3 regions of the Sodalis sp. RH22 genome follow, and region 1 is predicted to be linked to each of the others. Evidence: predicted binding sites of a transcription regulator. Region 1 holds the regulator's gene; each other region holds the start of a gene.
The links. Region 1 encodes LexA, which represses DNA repair genes until DNA is damaged. Its sites were predicted from a motif close to TNCTGTATGTACATACAGNA; they were not measured.
Positions count from the first base shown of each region.

Region 2: the regulator LexA is predicted to act here: its motif matches at 2,802-2,821, upstream of ACL2XN_RS17135 (YebG family protein).
Region 3: the regulator LexA is predicted to act here: its motif matches at 1,987-2,006, upstream of sulA (SOS-induced cell division inhibitor SulA).

Region 1 is NZ_CP178731.1:3,591,676-3,597,388, reverse strand. Features, by position in the region: gene plsB (glycerol-3-phosphate 1-O-acyltransferase PlsB) at 1-722, opposite strand, end outside; gene ACL2XN_RS16345 (diacylglycerol kinase) at 848-1,216, shown strand; gene lexA (transcriptional repressor LexA) at 1,337-1,945, shown strand; gene ACL2XN_RS16335 (CsbD family protein) at 2,351-2,560, shown strand; gene zur (zinc uptake transcriptional repressor Zur) at 2,782-3,291, opposite strand; gene rcsA (transcriptional regulator RcsA) at 3,457-4,086, opposite strand; gene dusA (tRNA dihydrouridine(20/20a) synthase DusA) at 4,515-5,552, shown strand.
Region 2 is NZ_CP178731.1:3,768,892-3,774,604, forward strand. Features, by position in the region: gene ACL2XN_RS17125 (mechanosensitive ion channel family protein) at 60-1,142, shown strand; gene ACL2XN_RS17130 (LysE family translocator) at 1,595-2,212, shown strand; gene ACL2XN_RS17135 (YebG family protein) at 2,451-2,789, opposite strand; gene ACL2XN_RS17140 (GlcG/HbpS family heme-binding protein) at 3,141-3,575, opposite strand; gene ACL2XN_RS17145 (dihydrodipicolinate synthase family protein) at 3,565-4,476, opposite strand; gene ACL2XN_RS17150 (SDR family oxidoreductase) at 4,470-5,297, opposite strand; gene ACL2XN_RS17155 (mandelate racemase/muconate lactonizing enzyme family protein) at 5,326-5,713, opposite strand, start outside.
Region 3 is NZ_CP178731.1:2,054,817-2,060,529, forward strand. Features, by position in the region: gene yccS (YccS family putative transporter) at 1-1,167, shown strand, start outside; gene ACL2XN_RS09380 (TfoX/Sxy family DNA transformation protein) at 1,211-1,816, opposite strand; gene sulA (SOS-induced cell division inhibitor SulA) at 2,026-2,532, shown strand; gene ompA (porin OmpA) at 2,884-3,966, shown strand; gene matP (macrodomain Ter protein MatP) at 4,037-4,492, opposite strand; gene ACL2XN_RS09400 (AAA family ATPase) at 4,702-5,713, shown strand, end outside.

The DNA of each region.
Region 1 (5,713 bases):
ATTTTTTTGGCGCGGGCTTCGTCCTCCACGGCTTTTTCAATCGCCTTGGACGCCAGCAGCTTATTGAATAAATCCTGGCGGACAGGCAGCCGCGGCCCCACAGCCACCAGGCGTTGGCGGGCAAAATGAATCATGGCGACGCGTGCCAGCTTCTGCGCGATGGTTTTATCGGTGCCATGCTCGGTCGCCATATAGCGCATGGACAGCGGACGGGAAAAACGCACAAAGCTGTCGCGCCCCAACCACAAGACGGCGATAAACTTCTGGAAACCATTGAGGAGGCGCAACTGGGGCGCCGGCTGGTTCTGCTGCGCTTCACGGCCGGGCGATCGTCCGAACATAACGGATACCGGCACCATCTGGACATCAAGCTGCGGATTATTGCGATGTAAATCCAGATAATCGTGAAACAGCTTCACGGATTCCAGTTTTTCGGAAAAATAGCGAAAAATACGGGGGCCATCGTGGATAAAGACGTAGCGCGGCAAGACGACGCCGTCGATCTCCAGTGGTATCAGCGGATCGGACAACCCAAGTTGCAGACATTGCGCGCGCAGGGTGAGCAGGTCCGTCTTGGAGTTATAGGGCAAAACATACATCATTGGCCGCAGCGGGTCCAAGCCGGCTTCTTGCCGGGGATTGGCGGGAATGGCTTTACTCCGCACCAGTAGCCTGAGCGGTAAATTCAACAACGTATAATAAATAGTACGCCAGCCTGACATATCTTCGTGAAGCCTCTTGTTAGCATTGCGCCACAAGAATACCAGAAACCGCGCGACAGATCTGTGGTGATGCGAACGAGAAGAAACGGTAATATAGGCACAATTTTTCTTTAGCGCGCAAAATTATGGCAAACCAAACCAACGGACTTCGGCGCATCTTTAACGCCATGGGCTATTCCATAAAAGGATATCGCGCCGCCTGGCGGCATGAAGCCGCTTTTCGCCAGGAAGTGGTGGTTGCCGTGGTGGCGATTGCCCTTGCCTGTTACCTGGAGCCAGAACCCGTGGCGCGGATTTTATTGATCGGTTCGGTATGGCTGGTGCTGATCGTTGAGATCGTGAATAGTGCTATTGAAGCGGTGGTGGATCGCATCGGGCCGGAGCTGCATCCACTTTCTGGCCGGGCGAAGGACCTGGGCTCGGCGGCGGTGACCCTGGCCATTGTTTTGGCGCTGTTCGTGTGGATAACGCTGTTATGGCGGTATATTCCTTAAAATGGCCGGCGCGGCCGGTCGTCGGCAGGGTTTTATCACATTTTGCAACGCTTGTGGTTTTCAATTGCTGCGGACCTGTATATACTCACAGAAAGACTGTATAAACAAACAGGGGACGGAATGAAAGCATTAACCGCCAGACAACAAGAGGTATTTGACCTCATCCGCGATCATCTTGCGCAAACCGGCATGCCGCCGACCCGGGCGGAAATCGCGCATCGTCTGGGATTTAAATCCCCTAACGCCGCCGAAGAGCACCTTAAGGCGCTGGCGCGCAAGGGCGCCATTGAAATCGTTTCCGGCGCCTCGCGCGGCATCCGGTTATTGATAGAAGAAGAAACCGGCCTGCCGCTGATCGGCCGCGTGGCCGCCGGAGAACCCCTGCTGGCCGAACAGCATATCGAAAGCCATTACCAGATCGATCCCGATCTGTTTAAGCCCCACGCGGATTTCCTGCTGCGTGTCAGCGGCATGTCCATGAAGGATATCGGCATCATGGACGGCGATCTGCTGGCGGTGCATAAAACCCAGGATGCCCATAATGGTCAGGTCGTGGTGGCGCGAATCAATGACGAGGTCACGGTAAAACGCCTGAAAAGACACGGTAACATCGTTGAGTTGCTACCGGAAAACAGCGAGTTTTCGCCCATTATTGTCGATTTGCGCGAGCAGGAAATGTCCATCGAAGGTTTAGCGGTCGGCGTTATCCGCAACGGCAACTGGATTTAACTCACGGTGCTCCATGGCATCCTGAATATCCCTTATCCCGCGTCAGCGAGAATTTTATGGCGGATAACCGGCGACGCGGAATGCGGGTTCGCCGCCATAAAAGTGCCGCGGCGCGTCCGCTGCCGCTAGCGGTATTTATATTTAGTTACAATTAGCGGTGTACGGGCTGATACCTTCTACCTACTGTTTTATTTCACCTTATAGCCCATACGGCGTTTATAACCCTGCCAATATGGTCTAATCATCTGCTGAATAAACCTTATGCCAAATCCCCTGCTATACTTTAGACATAGGGTTAACTTATGACATGCAGGTTTTGGGACGCAATACGTGTCCTCGCTATGCGCTAACAAAACCTGGAGTGGCAGATGTTGACTGAGAAACCGATAACCAAGGAGAACTCCGATGAACAAAGATGAAGCCAGCGGTAATTGGAAACAGTTCAAAGGTAAAATGAAAGAACAATGGGGTAAGCTTACTGACGATGATCTGACGGTAGTTGAAGGTAAACGCGATCAGTTAATCGGTAAGATCCAGGAACGTTACGGTTACGGCAAAGAAGCCGCGGAAACGGAAGTAAAGGACTGGGAAACACGTAACAAATATCGTTGGTAATGATTTTTGGAAATCATGACTAATGCATATTCACTGTGCGGTTATGGCTTCCTTAAGTGTTCCTACCCAAAGGTACAAGGACGTACCACCTATTTTATATGATCCTATCAGCATTCCCCTGTTTTGCCGCCTCTCCAATGTATTAACCAAACGCGTTATCTCACTTCAGCCATAATAAACGTCATTTGCTCCCGGGTTCTTGTAAAAGCCAAAATGGGACGCTAGCGTTTCTTTATCGCTACGCTATGATCGTGTCCGCAGTCCTGGGGATTGTCACAAGCTTGCACTTCGGCGCATAAGGTACAAAATCCGTGTGCCTCGACGACATTATGGCGCATGGCGAAACCCGTGGCTTGCGCCATTTTTTGCAAAATATCTTCAATGCCTTCGGTTGATTGTTCAGTCACCTGGCCGCAGCGATCGCAGATAAAGAAGGCGGAGGTGTGACTGGGCTGCTCAAAATGGTGGCAAAGAACAAAGCTGTTAGTGGATTCCACTCTATGGATAAAACCTTGTTCCAGAAGGAAATCCAGCGCGCGGTAAATTGTCGGCGGCTTTGCCTGCGGTTCCGTCGCCCGCAGCAGATCAAGCAGGTCGTAAGCACTGATCGCGCCATCCTGCTGTGTCATCAGGCGCAACACTTCAAGTCGCTGTGGCGTCAGGCGCACGTTGCGTTGCTCACATAATTGTTCAGCCTGGCTGAGCAATTGAGACTGATCGGTGGTATTCATAGCGTTTCCCCCACTGCTGATTTCCGCCCTCTATCTTATCATGAAGGCGGAAAAACGCCGAATATTGGCGTGTTTTAACCCATATTGTCACCGGCAAAAGGGTGAGGGGACGGGGATCGGGGGCAGGTTTCTTTAGCTGTGGCGTTCGAACGGAGCCGCTGGTTTTCAGCAAACGGGATAACGGATATTGATACTATCTGTGACGCTGTTGGCAATAGCAATTAAATGGTATATCACCTGTTTATTACTGGCCTTGGTTTTCCGCTTAATATTTATTTTGTGAGAAGAAAGCGTTTTTTCTTTAATGTGCAATTGGGTACAGATATACATGGTGTCATAACCTGACATCCACATGGTTAAAATTTCTACTTCGGTCTTGCTAAAACGCAGCGGAGAGAACCCGATGGCGGAATCGTCATTGCGCCAGGCTTTGGTGTCCATAAAGTAACGGATTATCATTAACAATGTGCTGATCTTTATAAATTTTGATAAAATAATCACATTGTCCCTGATTGGCACGAAATCATGGAACTTAATATTCTCATTACCAATGAAAATAAAAAAAAGCGTCAAAGGCCGTTCGTCAATAATGGATTTTAATCCTTCTCCATCACCTTGATACTGATAAGAGTTTTGATTAATAAAAACTATCGAAGGATTGGCGTTTTTGCATCTCATTCGCAACGTGCTGATATTGTCCACATCGCGAATGGCGCCTTTGATACCGCTTGCCGACAATGAGCTTTTAAGCGCGCATTTAGTATAAGTGCAAGGATCGAGTATAAATACTGTCATAATAATATCTGCAATTAGATTCATCCTGAAATAAAAAGGATTCGGATAAAAAATGACATAGGGGAATATTAAAATATAAAAATTACTGTCTATATCGATTTATCATTTTTCAACCTTTTATCAGCATGGCTGGATAAATTTGAATTAAGATCATGTGATAAATGATTATGATCGCTTTGTAAATCACTTGGGGAGGTATTGGGATGAAATGGTGCTTATTTGAGACGCCGTGGCCTTTTCACGCATTCTGGAAGCATAATTATTTAACAATCTTTAAACATTTACCTATGTTTAGTAAGAATTAAACATTAACATGGTTGATGAATCGCCGCATGGGGTGTTCGCTACCTAATAGGGTTTCTGTGATACACTACACAGATAATCTCCCTGTATTCCTTAAACCCATTTTTATGCCTGCATATGACGTTATGACATTTTCAACCGAGGCTAACAGCCGGCTGGCCGTAGCGCCATTTTCCCCGCAGCGCTTTTCCGTCGCGCCGATGCTGGACTGGACCGATCGTCACTGCCGCTATTTTCTGCGCCAGCTGACCCGTCATGCATTGCTGTATACGGAGATGGTGACCACCGGCGCATTGCTATACGGCAAGGGCGACTACCTGGCCTATAACGAGGCCGAGCATCCGGTGGCGTTGCAATTGGGCGGCAGCGAGCCGGATGCATTGGCGCAATGCGCGCGCATGGGCGCGCTGCGCGGTTATGACGAAATTAATCTTAATGTCGGCTGCCCTTCCGACCGGGTACAAAACGGCCGCTTCGGCGCCTGCCTGATGGCTGAGCGCGAGCGGGTGGCCCATTGTATCGCCGCTATGCGCTCGGCGGTGTCGATTCCGGTGACAGTGAAAACCCGTATTGGTATAGACGAACAGGATAGTTATGAATTCTTGTGCGAGTTTATCCAGACTGTGGCTGAGCAGGGCGGCTGCGAGACCTTTATTATCCATGCGCGTAAGGCGTGGCTATCGGGGCTGAGCCCGAAGGAAAATCGCGAGATACCGCCGCTGGATTATGAACGCGTCTATCAGCTAAAACGCGATTTTCCTTCCTTGACGTTTGCCATTAATGGCGGCATCACGACGCTTGACGACGCCCAGCGGCATCTGAGCTGCCTGGATGGCGTGATGATAGGACGCGAGGCCTACCAGAATCCCGGTATGCTGTGCCAGGTGGACAGCCGGTTATTTGGTGTCGTTGATCCCCATGACACCATGACAGCGGTGGTGGAAGCCATGTTTCCTTATATGGAACGCGAGCTGGCGAACGGCACTTACCTCGGCCATATCACCCGCCATATGCTTGGGATATTCCAGGGCGTGCCGGGCGCGCGGCAATGGCGACGTCATCTGAGCGAAAACGCCCACAAGCCCGGCGCCGGTATTGAGGTGGTACGTCAGGCATTGGCCAAAGTGGCAAAAGCTGAACCGATGCGGTGCGTTGCCGAATAACTATTGCCGGCTGCCCCCAGCCAATGGGTACCGCCATGCGCCGCCGGGGGTGAAAGCGCGTCATGAGGGCTATTGCGGCCATGGCGCGGGATTGAGGCTGCTGATAGCGGCGATAATAACTATTAATTAGTCAAAAATACCATTCCCGCTTTGAGCACAAC
Region 2 (5,713 bases), 180 kb from region 1:
CTGAATTTTTATTACTGATCTGACAACCAGAGGTTGTTGACTTGATATAAGGGAAAAGAATGCTAATGATATTCGATGAGTTATCTGGTGCTCCAATTTGGGTGCCTGCGGTATTGCTCGTCATTCTCTCACTCGCACTGGGGTTCCTGGCCCGATTTATACTTCTCAGGTTCATCCGCTACTGGCAGAATCGTGACCGAAAGCTCTTCAAATCACTTGAAAAACATCTTCGTGGATCAATGTTTCTTTTCATTCCCTTACTGTTGATAAATGTAGGGGTTAATTATATTAACATTCAGCCAAACTCCCTTGATTTTATTACATCCACCCTTAATATCTTTATTATATTATCATTTTGCTCCATTTTAATTCGATTAGTTAATGTTGCGCAAGATATGCTTTTTATCCGCTATGACATTAATCTTTCGAATAATCTTCGTGCCCGTAAAATTCGCACTCAAATAATGTATGTAAAAAAAGTCGCTATTGTATTGCTCGTGTCATTCTGCCTTACTCTGATACTTCTCAGTTTTCCCGGTTTCCGAAAATTCGGCACTACAATCCTGGCCGGTGCTGGGGTTGCCGGAATAATCATTGGGTTTGCCCTTCAGAAGTCGCTTGTCAACCTGTTTGCCGGAATTCAGATAGCTTTTACGCAACCTATAAAAATTGATGATGCTGTAGTCGTCGAAAATGAATGGGGCTGGATAGAGGAGATAAATCTGACTTATGTCGTTGTGCGTATCTGGGACCTTCGTCGACTGGTCCTGCCCATCACATACTTTACAGAAAATCCTTTCCAGAACTGGACGCGTAATAACGCACAGATATTAGGCTCTGTTTTTCTTTACCTCGATTATTCCATGCCATTAGATCCTCTCCGTAAGCATTTTGAAAAAGTCCTCAGTGAAACAAAACTCTGGGATCAACAGACTCAGGTGCTCCAGGTAACCGAAACTACTGACAAAACCATGACCATCAGATTATTGATGACTGCACAGAATTCCCCCATCGCCTGGGATTTACGCTGCCACGTGCGGGAAAAAATGATTGAGTTCATTCAGCAAAATTATCCGCAGAGCCTTCCTCACGTGAGGGCTACACTGACCGATTCGGTGTTTGATCGTCCGAAAGATCAGTAGTTAATCGTTTTCATTTTTTCTGTATACCGTGGAACGTACAGATACTTTAAGCGTGCTGCGTGAGCACCAGGACAACTGAGCTTCCGCTCCTCGCTCAAAGCAGCTGGTCAACTTCGCTTTATTCCCTGCTTAATGAGGCTTTGCGGCTGACCTGCAGGCTATGTGAGGCGAACCGCAGGACCCATTAAACGGCCTGCGCCAATATCCGGACATCTTTCGCCGTTCGCTGTAGAGTGATAATCGCATGTGTCTGGGCAGCTATATGGATGGCCGCTAAAGACAATGAGCTACCCGAAGCGGTGAAAATAGCCAGGAGTCGGCCCGATCTCAGCTTGTTTGATGAGTTAAACCAAAGTTATCGAACTGCTGGCCTGCTCCCGGCATAATGGGAAGCCAATGATTTATTGGTGAGTTTAAACTGATTTAACGTCAGCGAGTTATAAGGAAAACACATGATCGATACACATGCGGTTCTTACCGTGCTGCTGATTTATCTCGCTGGCGTGGTGATACCCGGGCCAAACTTTGTCGCCGTGGTGCATAAAGCGGTCGCTTCCACGCGCTCGGCCGCCCTTGCGCTGGTTGCTGGCATTGTGGTGGTCAACCTATTATGGGCAAGTTGCGCTATCGGCGGAATCGGTTTGCTATTTGCCGCATTCCCTTGGGTTGCGCTGATTGTGAAAATATTAGGGGCAGGATATCTGCTGTGGTTTGGCTTACGCCTTATCCTCAATGCGGGAAGCCAACCCGTTGCGAACGAAAATGCCGTATTGCCAGGTCATTTCCGCCAATCCTTTGTTCAGGGCGTGATGACTAATATCGGTAATCCGAAATCCATGGCTTTTTACGCCGCCATATTCTCTACTGCCGCTCCGGCGCATGTTTCTGCGGGCACCTTTATCGCCATGCTCAGCGTTGTCGGCATCATTGCATCACTCTGGTACGGAGCGGTTGCCATCACCCTTTCTCAACCACGCATTTCTTCCGCCTATCAGCGGGCCAAAAAAGTCATTGATAGGCTTTGCGGCGGGTTGATCATACTGTTAGGGATCAGGCAGATTATTAATTAATCAGCCAAAATTATCCCTGCAGCAGCTTAACCAGTAAAGCAACGTTATAAAATGCATCTTTAACCGGAGCGGCACCGGGCATGGCCCTACCCCAATATTCTGCTCCACCCAGAACTGGAAATCCGGCATGATAAATCCATGCCGTTGACGGAGGTGAGGCCGATGAAAAAATCCCGCTACACCGCAAGGCGTTATCACTCACGGCGCTGTTCTGTATTGGGGTACTTCCCGCAGGGGATCAGGCTGCTTTTACCGCTCTGATTTTTTTTGTGCCGGCATCAGCATTACCATCGGTTTCCATGCTTTCCGATTCATCTGCGGGAGCCTGAGCGCCGATGGCTTCCGGCAATTTGCTGGTGCGCAGTATATGCTGGACGTCGTCTTTATGCTCGGCCAAATAAAGACCCAGCTTTTCAGCCTGCGGTTCATCCAACGGCATCCCACTGGTCAACAACCAGTCGCTGAACGCTTCAGCCATATCGAGCATCTTGTCGTAGGCCTCCGCTTCTTTCTTACTGGCAAATGTCATTTTCTCTTCACCCTTTCTGACGACCACATATTTTGTTTCAATAGCCATAACCGCCTCCAATACTGTAATTATAGCCAGTATATCAGCAAGTGTCGCTCATCGTCCACCACACTTTCAACGGCTGTATGTGCTGTAATCCATTCCCATTAAACAAGTCTTGCTGGTCTCATGCCGGGAGCCATGCAAGCCGCTATGTGATTTATCTGCCGCTGGAATACTCAACCAGCAGCAACTTACGCGCATCTTTGCGCAATAACGGCAACTGCTGCTCCCGGGCAGGTGAAACGGCGAAACCGTAACGCTGGTGGAAACGTGCTGCTTTATTATCCCGGTTTTGAGCGCGATGTCTTGCTGGGTCAGGTACATAGCCTTGCGTGCCGTCTTGACATCCGCGCCGTATCAACCGAACTGCCGCGCCCAGTGGTCCGCCAGCGCGATATCCTTTTCCGCCGGCAAGCCGCTTATGCCGATTGCGCCCACCAGGGCGCCGTTTATCACGATCGGCACGCCGCCGGGCATTGGCAATAAGGCGGCGTCATTGAGCATGCGCATATCCAGGGAACCGTTTTTCACCTCCTCCGACACCAGACGGGTACTGCGCCTGAGCATCAGCGCAGTATAGGCTTTACGTTGCGCCAACAGCCGCGGCAAAGGCGGACAGGAGTGATGGGCGCCAAAGGCCGCCAATTCGCCGTGAACGCCCACCACGGCCACCGCCAGCCCAGTGGTGGCGGGATCCAGCGAAGCCGAGGCGATGATTTCGGCGACTTTACCGATAGCCACCTTATCCTGCAGGATATAACGCGCGGCAAGGCCGGCAGGTTCATTGGCCATGCGCGATACCCTCCCGGATAGTGTCATTGAGCACGCCCAGCTCGTGTTTTTGCCGGTCCGTCAAGGGAACGAACGGCTCCCGCACCGGCCCGAGGTCCTCCAGGCCAAGGCCCGTCATATACTTCGCCGACTGAAAGATCCCCCGCGCCACCATAAATTCGACGGCATTGTTAATCTGCAGCTGGATTTCCCGCGCCCGGTTGAGCTCGCCCCGCCGGAATAAGTCGCGAATGGCCAAAAACCGCTCGGGCTGCAGATTGACCGTGGTGCCGATGGTGGCGGTCGCGCCGGCCGATAGCGCCGACAGGTAGATCTCATCAAAGCCGTTGAAAAAAACCTTGCCGGGATATTTTGCCGCCATGCGCTCCAGGGAATAGAGGTTGTGCGAGGTATGCTTCACCCCCAGCACCTGTTCATCGGTTAATAACGCGTCGGCGGTTTCCTCGTCAAGTTCAACCGAAGTGAATTGCGGGATATTATAGACAATCACCGGCAGCGATATGGCCGCAAGCACCCGCCGGTAATACGCGATGATCTCTTTTTTGGAGAATTTGTAATAATAAGGGGGCACCAGCGATACCGCGTCGGCGCCATCCTGTTCCGCCTGCCGGGCCAGAGAGACCGCGTCAGCGGTCCTCACCGTACCGACATGGGAGATCACCGGCACCCGGCCTTTCACCTGCGCCGCCAGGACGCGCAGCAGCTGTGCCCGTTCCTCCATGCCCAGGAGCGGGCCCTCCCCGGAAGATCCGCAGCAATAAAATCCCTCCACTCCGCGCTCGAGCTGATGTTCCACCACCTTCGCCAGCACATCGTAATTGACGGATTCATCCTCATGCATCGGTGTGACCAGCGCTGAAATGACCCCCCGGTATTTATCCCACCCGCCGCGCTTTACCATGCCGTCCATCCTCCGTCCACCACCACATTGGCGCCGGTCATATACACTGACGCGTCGGAAAGGAGAAACACGATAGTGCCGTTATATTCATCTTCATTGGCCATGCGGCCGATGGGCATGCGGGCGATATAATTTTTCTGGAACCGCGGATCCTGATCCGGTCGCGCCACGCCGGAGATGGTCAGCGTATTGACCCGGATACCGTCCCGGCCCCAGTAGGTGGCGCAATAACGGGTAAAATTGTACAGTCCCGATTTGGCCGCGGAATAGGCGACCGGCTTGATGAAGGGCACGCCGGTATCCTCTTTTTTGTAGCTGTAGATATCCTGCACCGGCGACACCACGCCGTAGATCGATCCGACATTGATGATGGATCCCTTTTTCCCCGCCGCTTTCATCCTGGCGCCTACCTGCTGGGTCGCCAGAAATGTGCCCACCAGGTTGACCTCCACCACTTTACGGAAGACGTCCACGGGGAACTGCTCAAAGGGGCCGGAGACCTCCGGCGGCGCGCTGGGCTGGGTATCGATGCCGGCATTATTCACCAGCCCGTCTGGTACGCCCCATTGCCGCTCGATATCATCCAGCGCACGATTGATACTGCCGCTGTCGGTGATATCAACCTGATAAAACGCCAGGCGCGGGGATTCCCGCTGCTCGCCGAACACCTTCAGCAGCCGTTCTTCAGCGATGTTCTGCGCGAAAACCGCCACCCTGGCCTGCCGTTTATGCAGCTCCTTGACATATTGGGCGCCCAGTTGCCCCAGGCCGCCGGTCACGACGATAATCTTATCTTTGACGGAAAATAAGGTATCTTCCATATGCATCTCCTGCTATCGAGTGATGACGTTATATTTTGTGGGCATGCAAATAGTCTCTGTCCAAAATGATGCCGTGACCGGCCCGCTCGCTGGGAACGTAGTACCCGTCCACCTCCTCGCCGGCGGATAATACGATGCGCAGATCTTTCCAGCGTCCGCCGTCGGTGACTTCCGCATAGGACACATTGGGCACCGCGGCCAGCAGGCTGGCGCTCAGTTCCAGGACGAAATGCGGCGTCATCGGCAGGTTATGCGCGCGGGCGACCGTCGCGACATCCAGGTATCCGGTGATACCGCCGACGCGCCCCAGGTCGGCCTGGACAAAATCCACGGAACCGTTGTCGATATATTGGCTGAACTGGCTGAGATTATAGACATTCTCGCCCAGGGCAATCGGCGTGCTGGTCCTCTCGCGC
Region 3 (5,713 bases), 1.5 Mb from region 1:
CGTGTCGTGGCGCCCAGCCAGATAAAAGCGCTGAAACATCTGCTGAACAACCTGCGCGCTATCGACGCGCAGTTGTCCACCATTGAGTCGGAACAGGCGGTTGCCCGCAACAGCCCGGAAGAGAACAATCTGGCCGACGATAAGCTGACCGGCTGGAGCGATATCCGCATGCGCATCAGCCGCAACCTGAGCCCGGACTCGGCGCTGTTTCGCCATGCCGTGCGCATGTCGCTGGTGCTGTGCGTCGGTTATGCCTTTATCCAGCTCAGCGGGATGCGTTACGGCTATTGGATCCTGCTGACCAGCCTGTTCGTCTGCCAACCCAACTACCAGGCGACGCGTCGCCGGCTGGCGTTAAGGATAATCGGCACGCTGGCGGGTATCCTTATCGGCCTGCCGATCCTCTATTTTGTCCCGTCCATCGAAGGTCAACTGATCCTGATCGTGGTCAGCGGTACGCTGTTTTTTGCCTTTCGCAACGTGCAATATGCCCAGGCGACCATGTTTATCACCCTGCTGGTGATGCTGTGTTTTAACCTGCTGGGCGAGGGATTCGATGTGGCGGTGCCGCGGGTGTTCGACACCTTTGTCGGCTGCGCCATCGCCTGGGCCGCGGTCAGCTTTATCTGGCCGGACTGGCGTTTTCGCCGCCTGCCGGTGGTGGTGAACAACAGCCTCGCGGCCAACTGCCGCTACCTTGACGCCATTCTGGTGCAGTATCATCAGGGCAGGGATAACCGCCTGGAATACCGCGTAGCGCGGCGGGATGCCCATAACCGCGACGCGGAGCTGGCCTCGGTGGTATCCAATATGGCGGCGGAGCCGAGAACCCGCAGCGAGCTGCTGGAGTCGGCGTTTCGCCTGTTGTGCCTGAATCACACCCTGCTGAGCTACATCTCGACGCTTGGCGCGCACCGGGAGCGCATTGTTGACCCGGCGCTGATGGCGGTGCTGGACGATGCCGTCTGTTATGTGGACGACGCGCTGCAATGCCAGGAGCATTTCGCGCAGCGGGTGGAACAGGAACGGGAACGGCTTATCGCGCGCATCCAGCGGCTGTTGCCGGACCCGGAAGCCAGGGAACAGCTGGTTTTGCAGCAAATCAGCCTGTTGCTTGATTTGCTGCCGGAACTGATTGAGCGTAAACAGCACATAGAAAAACAGTGATAGCGCCGCATGCCGCCGCCGGGCGGCATGCATTAACCGGCTGCTAGCGGCAGGGGAGCCGTGAAAACCAGTCCAGAAGCTCGCTGCGCTGGACCTGGGGCAACGCGGCATAGTGGCGCCCGGACAATGCCCCTTCCAGCGCGAGCAGCACGGTGACGCCCAGGTTCCGCTTGATTTTACGCAGTTTCAAATAGCTGCTTTTGGCGCCGTAATAGCGCAAGGCATCGATATCCCTGATACCGGCCTTCCATAACAGGCGCTCGATACCCTGCCCGATATTGGGCAAATCCTTTAACCGCAAGCTGGCCGCCTTGATGCGCGTTTCCTGCCTGGCCTCGTCGATGGCGCGGCGCGCCAGGTCCAGCAGCGTGTGTACGTCTTCCCACAGGCGTTCATCGACGTGATAATAGTTAAGCGCCACCGGCAGGCCCCGTTTGGTATAAATCAGCCGGCTCATTCCCTGCCCGAGGTAGATATGCTCGCTTTGCCGGGTGCCGCGCAGGTACAGTTCGCCGTCCAGAATCAGGCCGAACATGATTTTATCGGCGGCGATGCTGTACCCGCCGAACTGTGAACGGGTGGAAATATCACCCAAGGGAGAAAAGCAGTTTTTAGCCTGTGCAATGCGGCATTTATGTAGTACTTCCATGAACTTCTCCTTGTTGTGGACCGCGAGATTCCTTACTCAAAATTCGCAACAGCCCATAAAAATACGGTATTTTCCCAGCGGTTTTCAACTTAATCTCGGCGCGACGATCATTAAGTGGCAATTCTGCGAAGGTCATTAAATTTTTGATTGATTTTCGCGCCAAACCTCTATACTGTGTTTTTATACAGTGACACAGGGGCGGACACAAAATGCAGACTCAATACCATGCCAATTCTTCTCGGACGCAGCCAAGCCAGGGTGAACAGCCGATCGACAGCACGACGGCCCGTCCGGAGCAGGGTTTTATCAGCGAAGTGGTTTATTTCGAGGATCAGCCGGTTGTGGGGAATATTCTGTTGCCGTTGCTGCGTCTGCTGGGCACGCAGTCGCGCTGGCTGCTCTGGCTTACGTCGTCTCGCAGATTGAGCCGCCCCTGGCTTGAACAGTCGGGCCTGCCCCTGGAAAAAATGGTGCAGTTGCGCCATCGCACCGCGTTCGATACCGTCGCCGCCATGGAGAAAGCACTCTGGACGGGGAATTACAGCGTCATTTTGGGCTGGTTTCCGACGGAATTGACGGCGGATGAGAAAATTCGCCTGCGTGACGCAGCGCAGCATGGCGGCACTTATGGGTTCATCATGTACCCGCAAAATGAGGTTTGCCGGAAATCTGGACAGTTTTCAGGCTTAAAGATTCATTCTACTTTGTATCATTAAGTAAATTTAAGATTAATCTCATTAGGGGCGTCGCATCTTGTGATTTCCGCCCCTGTAACTCAGAACAATCCAGTATATACGCGGTTCCCCGCCCGCAACGGCGCCTAAAGCGATATCACTTTTTTCGTCCCTATCATCAATAAAGCCTATATGAAACGCTGTTTTTTATTAGCGGCTTACTACATCTTACTTGTAAGTTTCCTACTTCGTTGTAGACTTTAATTCGCCAGGGCTGCTCTATAACGCCTTTTAAGGGCGATGTACAAACCCAGAGCATGGACACTGGCAATGGAATATTTAAATTAGCTTTAAGAGCTCATTGCCTATTTGGATGATAACGAGGCGCAAAAAATGAAAAAGACAGCTATCGCACTTGCAGTGGCACTGGCGGGTTTCGCGACCGTAGCGCAAGCCGCTCCGAAAGACAACACCTGGTACACCGGTGGTAAACTGGGCTGGTCCCAGTATCACGATACCGGGTTCTACGGTAACGGTTATGACAGCCGCATCGGCAATGGCCCAACCCGCAACGATCAAATCGGCGCAGGTGCTTTTGTTGGTTACCAGGCTAACCCTTACTTAGGGTTTGAACTGGGTTATGACTGGCTGGGTCGTATGGCCTATAAAGGCAGCGTTGATAACGGTGCATTTAAAGCCCAGGGCATTCAGTTGACCACTAAACTGAGCTACCCGCTTAACGATGACCTGGATATCTATACCCGTCTGGGTGGTATGGTATGGCGTGCTGACTCCAAAGCTAACTATGCTAATGGAGCCGGTGGTCGTCTGAGCGACAACGACACTGGCGTTTCTCCGTTGGCGGCTGCAGGTCTTGAATACGCAGTAACCAAAAACTGGGCAACCCGTCTGGAATACCAGTGGACCAACAATATCGGTGATGCCGGTACCGTTGGCGCCCGTCCTGACAATGCTCTCGTGAGCGTAGGTGTTTCCTACCGTTTCGGTCAAGATGAAGTTGCCGCTCCTGCACCGGCTCCTGCCGCTGCACCGGCTCCTGTTGTCCAGACCAAACACTTTACCCTGCGTTCCGACGTGCTGTTCGGCTTCAACAAATCTCAGTTGAAACCTGAAGGCCAGCAGGCTCTGGATCAGCTGTATTCCCAGCTGAGCTCGATGGATCCTAAAGACGGTTCTGTTGTCGTTCTGGGCTATACCGACCGTATCGGTTCTGAACAATACAACCAGAAACTGTCTCAGGCTCGTGCGCAAAGCGTAGTGACCTACCTGGTATCCAAGGGTATCCCTTCCGACAAGATTTCCGCACGTGGCATGGGCGAATCTAACCCCGTCACCGGCAATACTTGCGATAACGTGAAACCGCGTGCAGCATTGATCAACTGCCTGGCACCGGATCGTCGCGTAGAAATCGAAGTGAAAGGTATCAAAGAAGTGGTAACACAGCCGCAGGCTTAAGTGTTGTCAGCTTCATAAAAAAACCCCGCCTGGCGGGGTTTTTTATTGTCCGTCCCACCCTATTTCCCCGCTAGCCCTCTTCACCCAGGATGGCTTTCAAATCTTCTTTCAGGGAAGACATCTGCGTGGCGTATTTCTCTTTACGCTCGGCATCTTCCAGCAGGTTAACAATGGTTTCCGAGAGGGTTTTACCCCGCCGCTGCGCCAGGGCCGCCAACCGTTGCCATACCAGGTATTCCAGGTCGATGGATTTTTTGCGCGTGTGCTGATGCTCGGCGTTGAAATGACGTTTGCGTCTTGCCCGTATCGTCTGCTTCATCCGGTTGTCGAGCGCAGGATTCATATTCTCCCGGATCCAGAGAACGATGTTGTCCGGTTGATGCTCATAAAGCATCAAGGTGGCGACCGCTTCCTCCGCCGCGCTATTTTCTTCATGCCGGGTGATTCGTTCACCTTCACGATGTTTTTTTACCAGATAGGTCCATTTCCATCCGGTTTCCAGATTTTCAAGCTGCTGGTATTTCATATATCGCCCACCCGTGACCGTGTAACGTTAGACCGATAATAGCAGTTCCGCGCGTAAAATTTCTAACATTCGTTTCATTCCGCCTATTTTTTAATCATACACGGCGACAAGTTTCCCTGAATCGCCGATGAATGCAAGATGCGTGAGACTCGGAGAGGGGAATTCTTGTATAATCCCCGTTTCCCTGTTTAGCGACGTTACCGATTACCTTGACCATTAAACAATTAGAATGGAAATATTTAATTCCCGAGCTTTCGCCTTTCGAAGCGGTGTTTGCCCAACCCTCCCAGCCACTGCCAGCACCCATGGATGTGCTGCAGCCTCGTTTGATGGACGGCCTGACGCAATTTTGCCACTCCCGCTCGCCGAGCCGTTTTCTGCTGCTTACCGCGCAGGAAGATGAGGAATATTTCCAGTTAATCACCGAGACGGTTAAACAGCTGCTGCCCCAGGGCGAAAGCGTTATCGGCAGCCGGTATGTCATTACGGGTAATGGCGTGACAGTGCAGCCCGCTACCCGGCGCGACGATAATTTTGCCGGGCGCGCCAGGGGGCTGTACCAGCCCTGGATTGAACATGAGCAGTTATTCGGCTGCGTCAGGTGCTACCGCGACGTACTTGATCTGCAGCCGGGCAAGATGCATGAAGCCAATGGCGGGGTGCTGGTGCTGGGCGCCAAGGCCCTGGCCAGCCAGCCGTTAATGTGGCTGCGTCTCAAGCAGATGATATTGCAGCAGCGTTTCGACTGGCTGGCATTGGACGAAACCCGTCCGCTGCCGGTGTCCATACCGTCGATGCCGCTCGATCTGCGCCTGGTGATCATTGGCGATCGCGAGTCGCTGGCCGACCTGAACGATCTGGAACCCGATCTGACCAAACTGGCGTTGTATGCCGAATTTGAGTCCGACGTAAAGATCCTGGCGGCCGAGGATATGCAGAACTGGTGCGCCTACGTCAACAGCCTGCTGCGCACCCTGGCGCTGCCGCAGCTGACCCCTGACGCCTGGCCGGAAATGGTCAGGCAGGCGGTGCGCTACAGCGGCGATCAGTACCAACTGCCGCTTTGCCCGCATTGGCTGACCCGGCGTTTCAGGGAAGCGGTGCTGTATAGCGAGCAGGGAGCCATCACCGCCGAGGCCCTGTATAACAGCAACCGGACCCGGATCTGGCGTGAAAGTTATCTTACCGAGCGCATGCAGGATGAGATATCGGAAGGACAGA